Regions from separate parts of the Tepidibacillus sp. HK-1 genome, predicted to be linked through region 2. Evidence: riboswitches for the same ligand, from Rfam matches in the RefSeq annotation. Region 2 holds a riboswitch; each other region holds the start of a gene.

Region 1 (4,943 bases), on a different contig from region 2:
AATAGCCTGAAGGTAGAACTAGAATCAACAACGTCGCCGATTTCAAAAAATGGAATTTCCGGTTACGCTGTGATTACTGGTCAATCATTACGAATTGATGATGCTTATGATTTGCCAAGTGATGTTGAATACCAGTTTAATTCTGGTTTTGATCAAGTTACTGGTTATAGAACAAAGTCAATCCTAACGGTGCCGATGAAGGATCACCGAGATCGTGTGTTAGGCGTGATACAGCTTATTAATAAAATGAAAGCAAATAAGGTTATTCCTTTTAGTGATAAAGATGAAATGATTATTTATTCTTTGGCAGGACAAGCAGCAGTCATTATTGAAAACAATATCATCTACAAAAATATGGAAGAGCTATTGGAAAAAAATAGATTGACGATATCTGATGAAATAACCAAAAGAAAACAGGCTGATGAAGAGATTAATAAGTTGCTTAGTGCGATTGAACATAGTCCTTCATCTGTAATTATTACAGATATAAACGGGTACATCCAATACATAAATCCAAAATTTACGCAAGTTAGTGGTTATACGTATAAAGAAGTGATAGGGAAAAATGTAAGCATTCTTAAATCCGGAATACATCCTAAAGAAATGTATATTGATTTTTGGAAGACTATACTTTCAGGTAAAGAATGGTCTGGTGAATTTTATAATAAGAAAAAGAATGGAGAGTTGTATTGGGAATCGACCTCTGTTTCCTCAATAAAGGATGAAAACGGTACAATTAAATATTTTATATCAGTGAGAGAGGATATTACTGAAAAGAAAATACTTTATAAAAAAATAGAAGAACAAAATATAGTGCTTCAGAAAACCATTAGGAAGTTAAATGACGCACAATCTCAATTGATTCAAAAAGAAAAAATGGCAGGAATCGGTCAACTGGCGGCAGGAATCGCTCATGAAATCAATAACCCCTTGGGTTTTATTACGAGTAATTACCATACATTTAAAAAATATACTTTAAAAATAGAGGAACTCTTACAAAAGTATAAAGATGCCTTGCTCAATTTCTCAGAACTTTCAACTGAGAAAAAAGAAAAAATATTGGATGATATTATAGAATATGAAAAGAATAACAAGATTGCCTTTGTAATGGAAGATCTTTTTGAACTATTAAATGATACTAATGAAGGATTAGAACGGATTAAAATGATTGTAAATGCACTAAGAGCTTTTTCCAGTATTGATCAGGTAAATGAATTTAGTCCTTACGATCTTAATGAAGGAATTAAAACCGCTTTAATTATCGCCAAAAGTAAAATTACATATGATACGAATATCAATGAAGAGCTGACAGATATCCCCAACATCATTGCCATTGGTGCCGAAATCAATCAAGTGATTTTAAATTTAATTCTGAATGCTGCATATGCAATAGAAATGAAACAGGATAGTAATGAAGGGATGATTACGATTAGGACTTATCAAAAAGAAGAATATGTATACTGTGAAATAGAGGATAATGGGATCGGAATAAAAGAAGAGCTTATCAATAGAATCTATGAACCTTTTTTTACTACAAAACCTGTTGGAACAGGAACGGGTCTTGGATTAAGTATTTCTTATGATATCGTTGTAAACAAACATCAAGGGGAAATATCTGTAGAAAGTAAAGAAGGAATAGGATCTAAATTTGTGGTAAAACTGCCTATTAAAGGTAGGGTGTCTATTCTTAATTGAATCTCATTATTTATTTCAGTATAATTCAATAAACGATAAAAAACGATATATTTTGGCAAACCTATTGAAAGGTAGGGACGCAAAGCTATGGGCCTAAGGGATTAACTATGGTTGCCAGGTTGCACTTGAGAAAAAGATCTATGTGCACTTGGTGTACATAGATCTTTTTTTAGTAGATGCAATAAGCCGAATTTTTTGATAATCATAATCTCAAGGGGGAGGATTCTGATGGTTAAACTCAATAATCATAATTCATCGATTGGTTTTACTACTGAGCTTACAACCAACTATAGAAAAGAGAAAGTAAGTTCTTTAAAAATTACTTTTCTCTATTTTATAATAGCTAACGCTTTCCTTTTGCTAGCCAATTTTGTTACTCAACTTAAGGATGACAACACTATACACTCTATTTTGGCCTTTCATGATTTTAAATACCTGATTGCAATTATATTTACTTCACTATTTGTTTTTCTGTTCATTTATTATAATCGCTTAAAACTAAGAAAAGATGAATTAGACCTTTGTATGTTATCTAAGATCATTGAACAGAGTCCAATAAGTATTATTATTATGGATGAAAACGGAAAGATAGAAGATGTAAATCCACAATGTACCCAACTAACAGGATATACATATGAAGAAATGTTAGGCAAACATTATAGTATTTTTCATGATTCAATTACATTAAGCCAGAATTGGCAAGGTGAATTTCAAAGCAAGAAAAAAAATGGAGAATTATTTTGGGGGCATGTATCTATCTCCTCTATCCAAAATGAGAAGAAAAAGATTGTTCGCTATATTGCTCAGATTGAGGATATTACAATGAGAAAGCAGATGGAAGAGAAATTAAAAAGCGCCCAATCCCAAGTAATCCACCAAGAGAAACTTGCAGCGATTGGACAGATAGCAGCTGGGGTCGCTCATGAAATCAATAATCCTTTAGCTTTTATTAAAAGTAACTTCGATACCTTAGAGAAATATTTCTATAAATATAAAGAAGTGATCGAAGTCTATCAAAGATTAAAGGGCAATTTGAGAGAAGAAGAACAATTGAAATTGGAGAATATTAATTTGATCATAGAAGAAATTGAAAGAATTGAAAGGAAAAATAATATTTCGTTTATTAACGAAGATTTAGAAGAATTATTTAGAGATTCAAATGATGGAATCGAACGAGTAAATGAAATTATAAAAGGATTAAGGATGTTCTCTAGAAAGGAACAATTAGATACCTTTGAAGATTATGATTTAAATGAAGGAATAAAAAATACACTAGTTGTTACTAGAAATATCTTAAAATACCAAGTGCAAGTTGAAGAATACCTTGGGGAGATACCAACTATTCATGCCATAGGTGGAGAAATCGACCAAGTATTGCTCAATTTATTATTAAATGCCACCTATGCAATTAAAGAGAAACAACCAGAGATTGGCTTGATAAAAATTCGAACATTCGCTAAAGATGATTCTGTGTATTGTGAACTTGAGGATAATGGAATAGGAATAGAAGAAAAAAACATATCATCAATCTTTGATCCCTTTTTTACAACAAAACCTGTAGGAGAAGGAACAGGGTTAGGACTAAGTATAGCTTATGATATTATTACTAATCAACATCATGGAACTATAACTGTGGAAAGCACAAAAGGAGTCGGAACTAAATTTATGATTAAACTCCCCATTCATCAAGCATTCAATTAATCTCAAAGAAATGATGATTTAATATTTATATTTGAAAGTAGGTGAAAACAAGTTGAAAAAATATAAGATCCTTTTAGTTGACGACGAGATCAATGTGATTAATTCTATTAAGCGTGTTTTAGATGGTTCAAATTATCATTTATATTATACAACCTATCCTGAAAAAGCTTATGATTTATTGAATACCTATCAATTTGATCTTGTGATAACCGATCAGAGAATGCCAAAAGTACTGGGGATCGATATATTAAAGTATACAAAAAAAGTGTCTTATAATACAGTTAGAATATTAGTTACTGGTTATTCTGATCTAGATGTGCTCGTTTCTGCTGTCAATGAAGGTTCTATCTACCGATATATATCAAAGCCCTGGAAAAATGATGATCTTGTAAAAATAATAGAAGAGTCAATTGATTATAAACAAAGAATGGACCAGAAAGATACGATTTTAAATCAATTATTAACAAAGAATAATGAATATGAAAATATGATACAACAATTAAGAAATAAGCTTGTCAAAACAAATAGACAGATAGAAAAAACTTTACTTAGGGTTATACAAGCAAAAGATATGGAACTATTTACACATTCCAAAAATGTAGCTCATTATTCATTATATATTGCTGATTTACTAAATCTATCATATAAGCAAAAATTAACACTTAAATATGCAGGTTTGTTTCATGACATAGGGAAAATAGTAATTAGGGATCATATATTATTTAAACCTGATAGATTAACCGAAGAAGAATATACAGCAATGAAATATCATCCTTTGGTAAGTTCTTATATATTAGATGAAATTGATTTTATGAAAGAAGTCGTAGAAATCATTCGTCAACATCATGAAAGAATTGATGGTCTTGGGTATCCCCTTGGCCTAACTAATGATGAAATATTATTTAAAGCCAAAATCCTTTCAGTTGCTGATGCATATGATGCTATGCGTGCGAATCGTATCTATCGAAAAGGGATGTCCCAAAAAGAAGTACTTGAGGTTTTACAAAATGGAAGAGGAAAGCAGTTTGATAAGAACATAGTTGACACTTTTATAGGGGGATTGTTAAATGAAAAATATCCTCTTTGTAGATGATGAAAAAAGTATCCTAAATTCATTAAGAAGATTATTTATTCATGAAGAGTACGGTGTTTTTTTAGCGGAAAACGGAAATGAAGCCCTTTCTATTTTGGCAAGTGAAAATATTGATTTATTGATTACAGATATGAAAATGCCAGTGATGAATGGCTATGAACTATTAAAAGAAGTTTATAAAAAATACCCTAAGCTGATCCGAATCATTTTAAGTGGTTTTGCAGAAAAAGAAATAATTATGAAGTCAATTAGGGAAAATTTAGCATTCTTTTACCTATTAAAGCCCTGGGATAATGATCATATGATCAACCTAATCAATCGATTATTCTATCTGAAAGATATTTTGGAACAAAAGAACCTATTAAGATTTGTCGAAATTTATGGAGATGCATTCCCTTCTTTGTACAGTAATGAAAAAGAATTAAGATTAAAATTAGTGGAGAAGGCAGAAATT
Region 2 (4,943 bases):
ATGCATCTTCTCCCCACTTCATTAATCCTCTTTCATCATACCCAAATGAAGCTTGATCACCATTCGCATCGATACGCTTTACAATATTTCCTTTTTCATCATAAGTAAATTGGGTCACTCCACCTAGAGGATCGACAATTTTTGTAGGTAGATCCCACTTATCGTGGTATTCATAGGTGGTTACTCCACCATTTAGATTTGTTTCACTTTTTTTATTCCCTTTGTTATCATAGCTGTAGGAAATGGTTCCTTGAGGTGAGCTGATTTTGAGTAGATTTCCTTTTTCATCATAAGTATAGGTTTTTTCTTCTTGTTGTGGATTGATTTCGCGAATAATCTTTTCGTTTTCAACAAAATAAGTCCATTCCTGCTGTAATGCATTTTTCATCTGTATTTTCCCTGAAGAATAAGTAAAGGTATATGACATGATGTTATTGGAATTTTTGATTGAGGTTACTTGATTTTGACTATTGTAGCTGTATGTTGTTGTTACCCCTTCTTCATCGATCCTTGAATGAATACGATGGTTGCTGTCATAGGAGTATTGAATAGTAGAAAGGTCTGGTTTTGTAATTTTAATCAGTCTTTTTTCTCCGTCATATTGATAGGAGGTTTTTTGACCCATGGGATCAATCATTTCAGTGATCAGCCCATTTGCCCATGTGAACCGGATCAATCTTCCTGTTGTATCTGTTACTTTGATTAACTGGCCTTGACTATCATAGCTATATTTCGTAGAGTTCCCAAAGCGATCTTGTTGCTCAATCATTTTCCCTTCTTTGGGATCCTGATTTTCTCTCCATGGTGCATGATAACCATAATAAGTAATCTTGCTCCCTTTATCTGTGGTAACGATATATTCATATTGGCTATTTCGTTGCAGCTGATCGCCATCAACTTCCTCAAAATGACCTTTATCTAATTCATAATTGGTCATTTCATCCCCATCATAGCTTGTTACAAATGCTTCAGGATCATCTTTTATAAATGGAAAGGTTCTTGTACTGCCATCGAAGCGAAATTCTCCCATATGAAAATCTGCATACATTTGCAATTTGGAATCTAATGGGTACTTCCAACCACGACCAAAAGGTCCTACTTCTTGATCATTACTAGAATAGGCTCGCTCTAACACAAAGTCATAGCCAATGCCAGGTAAGTTTAACTCCTTCTCTGAAAATTTCAAATATCCTGTGGTGATATCTACATCTGGTTTCTTATCATTTTCAAAAATAGGTGCATTCGATTGTTGACTTCGTATTGGTGGTTCTTGTGTTTGAATCTCTGTTGAAGGTATGGAAGGAAATTGAGGTACTACTCCCTGAAGTGGATTTTGCATGGAACGAGGATCTTCATTCCTTTGTGGTAGTAAACTTAATAAAGATGCTGGATCCATAAATGTTGGATCAGTGTCCCCAAAAGCTATCGTGTTTTTTGGCTGAATGGTTAAACTGCTAAAAAAGACAAAAAATGATAGTAAAATAATGATAGACTTACGAGGCAATTGTTTCATCCCTTTGTTTCTCCCTTCGGTAACCTGGCGATCTTAGACAACAACATTCGACTTTAAACCCATGGCTTTGCGCCCCCATCTTTCAATTAGTTTGCCTTTATCGGTAATAAATGTATACTTTATGTAATTTATAGTAGAGTATTGTCATAATTTTGGCAATCTTTTTCTCCTAAAATTCCTTATATTGGTTCTTTATTCCTATTTTACCATTTCAAAACAGGTAATATATTCCTAGTCATTTGTTCCTATTGTAAGAAATATAAAGTGCAAATAAAAAAATCCTTCTCGTCTAAAAAGAGAAGGATTTTTGCGTATATTATCTTTTATTTAAGTCATCGTGTAGATTAAATTCTGTTCTTTTGTTATTTTGCGTAAGCCATTGCTTCTTGTCTTAAGACTTCTGCCTTATCTGTACGCTCCCATGGTAGATCAAGATCATGACGACCAAAGTGGCCATATGCAGCTGTTTGACGGTAAATTGGACGGCGAAGATCAAGTTGTTTAATAATCCCTGCAGGGCGTAAATCAAAATGTTTACGAACTAATTCAACAAGGATGTTTTCATCTACTTTTCCAGTACCAAATGTATCGATACTAATCGATACAGGTTGAGCCACACCTATCGCGTAAGCAACTTGAACTTCACATTTATCCGCTAATCCTGCAGCAACAATGTTTTTCGCAACATAGCGGGCAGCATAAGCACCAGAACGGTCAACCTTTGTTGGATCCTTACCAGAGAATGCTCCACCACCATGGCGAGCATAACCACCATAGGTATCAACGATGATTTTACGACCTGTTAATCCTGCATCACCTTGAGGTCCTCCGATCACGAAACGGCCTGTTGGATTGATAAAATACTTTGTTTTATCATCTAATAATTCTGCTGGTACCACTGGTTTAATCACATATTTATGAAGATCGGCTTTAATTTGTTCATTTGTTACTTCAGGATGATGTTGTGTTGAAATAACAATTGTATCAATACGAACTGGCTTGTCTCCTTCATATTCAACAGTCACTTGCGTTTTGCCATCTGGACGTAAATAGTCTAAGATTCCCTCTTTTCTTGCTTCAGTAAGACGTCGAGCTAATTGGTGGGCTAGTGAGATAGGTAATGGCATCAATTCAGGTGTTTCGTTGACTGCAAACCCAAACATTAAACCCTGGTCTCCAGCACCAATCGCTTCAATTTCTTCATCAGACATTTGCCCTTCACGAGATTCTAACGCTTGGTTAACACCTACCGCAATGTCTGGAGATTGTTCATCAATTGAAGTTAAGACAGCACAGGTTTCTGCATCAAAGCCATATTTTGCTCTTGTATAGCCAATATTTCGGATCGTTTCACGAACAATTTTTGGAATGTCAACATAGCAGCTTGTTGTAATTTCTCCCGCCACCAAAACCAATCCAGTTGTTACAGAGGTTTCTGCCGCAACACGAGCATTGGGATCTTTTTCAAGAATCGCATCAAGGATTGAATCGGAAATTTGATCACAAATTTTATCTGGATGGCCCTCAGTCACAGATTCAGAAGTGAATAAATGACGACCTTTTTGTAACGCCATATGAAAACCTCCCTTAAAATTAGTATGTACATCTATTGTTATGATACTCATGCAAAAAAGCCTTTCCTTTAGAGGAAAGGCTTTTTATACTCAAGCTTACCTCTTATGTTTAAATAGATTTTGAATAAGAGATCCATTCAACAATCTATATTATAAGAAGTAAGAAAGACTGTCAACCATTTTCACTTGAAATTTTACTTACGATTATATTTATGTTTTACTGTACTGGTTGAGTCTCAGTTGTTGTTTCAGTTGACGGTTCAGTTGTTACTTGATCTTGGTTATCTACAAAAATTAATTGAGTATCAGAATCATATTCCACATCCGCACCAAGACTTTCACTAATAAATCTTAAAGGTACAACTGTATTGCCATTAACGGTTGTGGCAGGTACCTGTAGCTGAATGATTTGGCCATTTACTTTTGCTTGTTTTTGATTTAAGACAAAGGAAACACTTACATCACCTTGTTTTACTGTGATTGTTCTTGTTTCAGGATCATAACTAACCTCTGCACCCAATGCTTCTGCAATCGCCCTAAAAGGAACAAGCGTATTGCCATTTACTAATTGAGGTGGAACATCAAATTGTGGTTGCTTACCATTTACAAATGCTTTTAATTCTTTCTTATTTGTTTCTTTGTAAAGCTCAATTAATTTTTTTACTTCATCTTTAGAGCCTTTCGTAAATCCTAGAATTTGCTCTTGAGCCTCTAATGCATCTTGATCTTTGTCCATCAATTTATACATTTCCATTAACTGTTTATATGCTTCTATCTTTGAAGTAGGTAATTCGATGTCTTCAAGATTTCCTACCTCTTCTAATCCTTCTAATTCACCTTTTAATTCCTCTTCTAAGCTTTCCATAAGTTCTTGCGCATCTTCTTGTTCTTTCTCAGTTAATTCATTTTGATTTAATAAGGACTGTACATATTCATAGGTAGCTTGAATCGATTGTTCTGTGTTTTCTTGGTTAGCTAGTTCCTCTAATAAAGGTAACCATTTCTCTTCCATATTTTGTTTTAACTCTTCCACTTTTCGTTGCATTTGCTCTTTTGCTTTTTCATTTACTTTTTCAAGAGCCTTTTCCATTTCATGCTCAAGTTTCTTGATGTCTTTTTGAAGTTTTTTCATTTGTTTATCTTTACCATTTTCATTGTCACCATTCTTTTCATTGTCACCATTCTCATCTTCATCTACGTCTTCTTCGATTGCTTCGTCATCCTTTTCTACGTCTTCATTTTCTTCAAGATCTGCATCATCTGATTCATTTTGTTCATTCTCTAATGTAGGACTAGTTGAATCTGATGATGTATCTGTATTTATTGTTGTATCCTGTGTTGTATTGGTTGTGTTTGTTTCTTCAGCAGATACAATTCCTCCGATAAACGGAGTCAATACAAGCGTTAATGTCAAAAGAATAGGTAAGATGATTTTCTTCCCCATCACACTTTTTCCTCCTCATGGTAATCATTTCTAATATTTTTCTTACACTTAAAAAGTATAAGTGCAACTAAGACTTCTACCTTCGCCAAAGGCTTGGCATAAGCCAAGTTTTCTTTATTATATTCCTTTATTGCTTAACAGTATATAGGTTGTTCCATAAATCGTTCCAATGGACTAACATATTTTTTTTGTTTGGGACTTTATGTATAATATTTCATCCTATTTACATACTAAAAAAAGGCCTATTGGTATCTCCAAACCAATAAGCCTCTAAGCAACAGGTAGGTATTCAAATTGTTTTAAAATGTTGTAAAATGTGTAAACGATTATTGTAATCCTTTATTATAATCCTTTCATGAATTGTTCAGCACTTTCAACCAATCTTTTGGTCATGGCGCCACCTACTGCTCCA
Region 3 (4,943 bases), on a different contig from region 2:
TCGCATCTTCATAGCGATCTGAAGAGAGAAGGGCTTCAAATCGTCTGTAATATCCCTTTGCTGCTTCATAATCTGATTCTAATTGTTCAGCTAAATGGATGGATTCATTATATTGTGTCATCGCTTCATTGTACATGTTTTTCTTCACTAAAAGGATTCCCTTAAGCCGTAAAGCCTTTAATTTTTTCAAATCGTTTTTTGTTTTCACGGCAAAATTAATCGCTTGGTCACACTGTTCGACAGCAAGATCAAGATGATGATGATTCAGTTCGTATACACTCTTATAGCGATAATAGTCGCTAAGATAGGAGATCTCATTTGTTTCATTAAAAATTTGATAGGCTTTTTCTAAGAGCTCAGGAATATTTTGATCGGCTTTTTGCTTGAAATAAAGCTTTGCCATCCCTATATAGTTGATTCCTTCCTCAACAGGTAAACCATGTGTCTTTGCTATTTCCAGCGATTGCTTGTAGTAGTCAAAAGCTTGGTCTATCCTTCCTTTTTCATACATTAAGTCACCTAAGTTCAATAATGCTTGGCTCATTATATAGATGGATACTCCATCTTGAGCTTTCACAATGGCTTCTTGAAATAATGATTCAGCTTTAGCGAATATGCCTTTTTCCAAATATAAAATTCCAAAATTGTTAAGAGTGGCGATATAAGTATGAATATCTGATATTTTTTTTGCAATTTCGATCGCTTTGTTAAAATGATTGAGCGCTTTGGATACCATACCAGATGTATGATAAATAATTCCTAAATTTCCAGATATATTAATCATTGTTCTTAGGTTATTTATTCTTTCAGCATAATCATAAGCTTTATTCAAATAATAAAGAGAACTATCAGTATCTCCATTTAAAAAATATAAAATACCAGCTTGACTCATCGTTTCTGCTAGATTTTCGTAATCCCTTGTTTTTAATAAGATTTCCTCCGATTTTTCTGCTAAAGGCAATGCTTCAGGATTTCCTAAAATTCTTAAAATATTGCATTTTAATTGCAGTAATTTCCCATACGTATTACTGTTTTCTCTTATTTTCGGCTGGATCTCATTTAAGATTGCTAATGCCTCTTCGTATTGGCTCATAGCTTTATAGAGATTCGCAATCATAATTTGAATCTGATAGATATCATCTGATACATTTGCGATCTCAAGCGCTTTTTTAAGATGATCTAATGCATTGTCATATTGGGCAAGGATAGTATAAATATTTCCCATTTCTATGAGAGAAAGAATCGTTTTATTTGTATCTTTATTTTGTGTTTTCTCGTTGATTTCAAGGTATTTCTTAAAAAAGTCTAAAGTACTAGTATATTGATAATCCTTTTTTAATCTGAAAGCCGCTTTATAGTAATACTCTTTTGCTTGACTTAGGCTACCAGCTTTTTCAAAATGAGTGGCTAATTGTTCGTAATAGTTTTCAAGGTCTTTTTCATAGTTGATTTCAAGCCATTCCGCAATTTTTTTATGATATTCCATCTTTGTTTTGTTTAGCATACTATGATATATGACTTCTCTTACTGTTTCTTGATTAAAGGTATAGATTTTGTCTCTCCCTAATGAGGAATGAACCGATTGCAGTGAAACAATATTCATTTTTACTGGTAGCGCTAATACATCTTCAGTGGATGTTGAATTCATTAAATGAGTCAACCAGGATAAATGAAACTCTTTCCCGATAACGGAAGCGAGTTGTAATAAGTTTCTCGCCGATTCATCTAAATCAGATAAGTTAGCTAAAATAAGGCTTTCGATGGTGTTAGGAATCGTCTGAAGTTCGGATACATCGATCGATGCAGTTCCGTCTTGAATAGAGAATGTTTTTCTTCTTTTAAGAGCCATCAAATATTCTTTGATATGGAGTGGATATCCTTTTGTAAATTGAATAATCGCCTGAAGCAATGGTTCATCAAGATGGCTGCAATTTAATAGTTTGCAAGCTAGTTTCTCTGTTCCAGTTGGACTAAGCGGTTTGAGTTTCAGAATAGGATGGCTATTTTTGCCACTATCACTTAATTCTTCTATTTCATATCTTGAGGTTAAAATGAAAAGGGATTTCACATCTGGCAGTGTTTTGACCAGATTTGTCAATATTTCCATTGATCCCGCGTCTGCCCAGTGGATATTCTCAATGATAAAAACAAAAGGTTCTTTATCAGCGGCTTGTTTGATAAATAGAGAAACCTGATTGAATATTTCTCTTTTGATATCTTCATAGTTCATCGCATTCAAGATATTCTGAAATTCATGGTCTCTTTTTAAACCCATAACCAAGCTTAAAAAACGATAGTTCCGTTGAATCTCCTCCTCACCAACGCTTGAGTTTTGAAAGAGATAAGCAAGATACGACTTTAGGCGGTTTTCTTTTATCTTTTCACTTTCAGTAGGATGGAGGTTCATTATTTGGTAGATCATGTTGGACAGAACCGAATAGATTTTGTTTTTGTAGCCGACATTGATATCGACCCAATGTTTTTTAAGTTGATTGTCTAGTTCTGACGTAAAGCTTCTTAGCAGGCTTGTTTTACCAGTTCCTGCCTCCCCGATAATGGTGATATACTCTGTGCTATTCAGTTGTTTGTAGATTGAATGCAGAAAGTTCGTTTCATCATCCCGTTCGATTAAAAACAGCGAATCAATAGCTGCTTCTCGTTTTAAATGAAGAGGGGTGAAGCATTTTACTGGTTTTTCTTTGTTTTTGGCAATGATCTCTTTTTCAGGAGAGTAATCAATTTGATCATTTGTTTCTTGATAGACAGATTCTGATACAAGGATCGTGCCAGCTGCTGCTTGAGTTTGAAGTCTTTGCGCTGTGTTGACCACATCTCCCATAACGGTAAAGTCTTTATCAAAATAGTTTCCCACACTTCCAGTCACAACCTGACCATAATTAATTCCGATGGAAAGATTTAATGTTACCCCTTTACTGGATAGTCTTTCTTTTGAAAAATCTTGGATTAAGTCGATCATCTTCATGCCACAGCTGACGGCTCTGTAAGGGTCATCGCTATGAGGATATTTTGCTCCGAAAAGAATCATCACACAGTCACCGATGTACTTGTCGATGGTTCCTTCCAATTCATATACAGGTTTGGTGATATAAGCAAAGGTTTCATTGATGATTTCCCGAACTTCCTCTGGATCCATTTTTTCCGACAATGCCGTAAATCCAGATACATCAGCAAAGATGACAGCTACATTTTTTCTGTTTTCCGTAAGAATCTCATAGTTTTGCACAGAGCTTTCTTTTTCTGATTGGGATATTTTATGTCCACAATTAAAGCAAAACTTGGCCATGATGGGGTTAGGCGAATCACAGGAAGAACATTTTATTGGCAATTTCATCCCACATAAAGGACATTCCTTTGGATAATTTGATGGTAAGTGATAACCGCAATTAAAACAAAGAATAAGAATCCCTCCTAGCGTAAAAAAATGATAAAAACTAGGTTCTTTGATTGACAAAAAGTGAAGTTTATGGTTTATTTATCTTAAAGTAAGTTAGTAAATCATTCCAAATCTATTATATACGGTATAGATAAGAATTGAAACGATTTTGTCGTTTTTTGTAAAAAACTTAATAGATGTCGATAATAGCAAACTTATCGAAAGGTAAGGACGCAAAGCCATGGGTCTAAGGAATAATCATTCTATGATTGCCAGGTTGCCGAAACAAAGTTACTAGGGTTATGCTTCGTTTAATTTTTATTATTAATAGCATGACTTGAGTTATTTATTGATTTGCCTAATTAAGCAAATCATCTTGGCGCCTATGGCTTGTTCATATAGGTGCCTTTTCTTTTAGCGATAAGGTTCGAAAGGAGGTGAGACGAATGAAAAGAATGATGTTTATTATCACAGCAGTTGTACTCTTGCTTTCAAGCATACCAGTTGTGGCAGCTGAGAATCCAGTGATTTATACGGATACGATTACGGTAACAGAAGATGGTGGCAGATATCAAGTTGGCTTTGTCAATGTTGAGTTTAAAAAGGATTTTATCGATCCAGAGAAGTTGCCGGCCACTTTTGATGTCAAGGTTTATGCTGAGAATGGGGTAGGATATGTTGAATTTGCCCCGGATACACCAAATTTCTTTAAAAAAGTTCACATTAGAATAGACAAATACGATGGACTTCTTTACGATCAGGCAACAGGGGAAAATATTGAGGTTCATGTTAAGAAACAACAAATTTTGGCTGAGCATTTTTCACGTTATTCTTGGTACTAGTAATCATCCATGAAAACCCTCTTAAAAAATTAAGAGGGTTTTCATCTACTTTTTAAAGTATGTATACATTCGCATATTAAAATAAGACAGAGGGGTAAATGATGTGTTCTATTACTTACTATTAGGCCACCTGCTAGGTGATTTTACATTTCAAACCGGTAAAATTGCAGAAAATAAACTAAAAGATTGGAGATGGAATTTACTTCATTCATCAATTATAACAATTTGCATGCTGATTCTTCTATTCCCATTTAATTCTTACATATTGGGATTTATTTTATTAAACGGGATTCTCCATTTTATGATCGACTCATTTAAATCAAAACTATCCATTAAGAGTTCTTTAGGTTCATTTCTCTATTTTATTTTGGACCAAGTCGTGCACATCATGATCCTATATTGGTTATCTACTATAATTGTTAAAATTTCTCCACCATTACTTATTGATGTGCAAATCATCAAGTTTCTTATTATTCTGGTCTTTATCTCATCTTTTTCCGCAATTTTGATTCAGTTTATACTGAAAGCTATTTTTCCTGCATACCAGAAAAATTTTTTTAATGGAAATGAAAAGGGTGTTGGCCAATTAACAAGGATTGTTTCTTTTTTTATTTTTTATCTAAGCTTTTCTTTTTCTATATATTTTTTAATCGGATTATTGGCTATTATCATAGGATTAATTATTTATTATAATAGAAAATGGCGTA

Evidence for each region. Region 2 has a riboswitch for cyclic di-GMP ahead of BEN26_RS11690 (DUF6531 domain-containing protein). Riboswitches for the same ligand answer to the same signal wherever they lie in the genome.
Region 1: it holds a riboswitch for cyclic di-GMP, as region 2 does, so the genes downstream of both, BEN26_RS05870 (PAS domain-containing sensor histidine kinase) here and BEN26_RS11690 (DUF6531 domain-containing protein) in region 2, are expected to answer to the same signal.
Region 3: it holds a riboswitch for cyclic di-GMP, as region 2 does, so the genes downstream of both, BEN26_RS05885 (hypothetical protein) here and BEN26_RS11690 (DUF6531 domain-containing protein) in region 2, are expected to answer to the same signal.

The regions. Positions count from the first base shown of each region.
Region 1 covers NZ_BDGM02000008.1:61,846-66,788, reverse strand. Annotated here, with positions in the region: gene BEN26_RS05875 (ATP-binding protein) at 1-1,695, shown strand, start outside; cyclic di-GMP riboswitch class I at 1,740-1,822, shown strand; gene BEN26_RS05870 (PAS domain-containing sensor histidine kinase) at 1,924-3,396, shown strand; gene BEN26_RS05865 (HD domain-containing phosphohydrolase) at 3,449-4,489, shown strand; gene BEN26_RS05860 (response regulator) at 4,464-4,943, shown strand, end outside.
Region 2 covers NZ_BDGM02000024.1:4,402-9,344, forward strand. Annotated here, with positions in the region: gene BEN26_RS11690 (DUF6531 domain-containing protein) at 1-1,513, opposite strand, end outside; cyclic di-GMP riboswitch class I at 1,529-1,619, opposite strand; gene metK (methionine adenosyltransferase) at 1,876-3,087, opposite strand; gene BEN26_RS11700 (copper amine oxidase N-terminal domain-containing protein) at 3,305-4,531, opposite strand; gene BEN26_RS11705 (alpha/beta-type small acid-soluble spore protein) at 4,874-4,943, opposite strand, start outside.
Region 3 covers NZ_BDGM02000008.1:67,493-72,435, reverse strand. Annotated here, with positions in the region: gene BEN26_RS05890 (tetratricopeptide repeat protein) at 1-3,244, opposite strand, end outside; partial or broken gene BEN26_RS14270 (double zinc ribbon domain-containing protein) at 3,290-3,472, opposite strand; cyclic di-GMP riboswitch class I at 3,593-3,679, shown strand; gene BEN26_RS05885 (hypothetical protein) at 3,841-4,236, shown strand; gene BEN26_RS05880 (DUF3307 domain-containing protein) at 4,340-4,943, shown strand, end outside.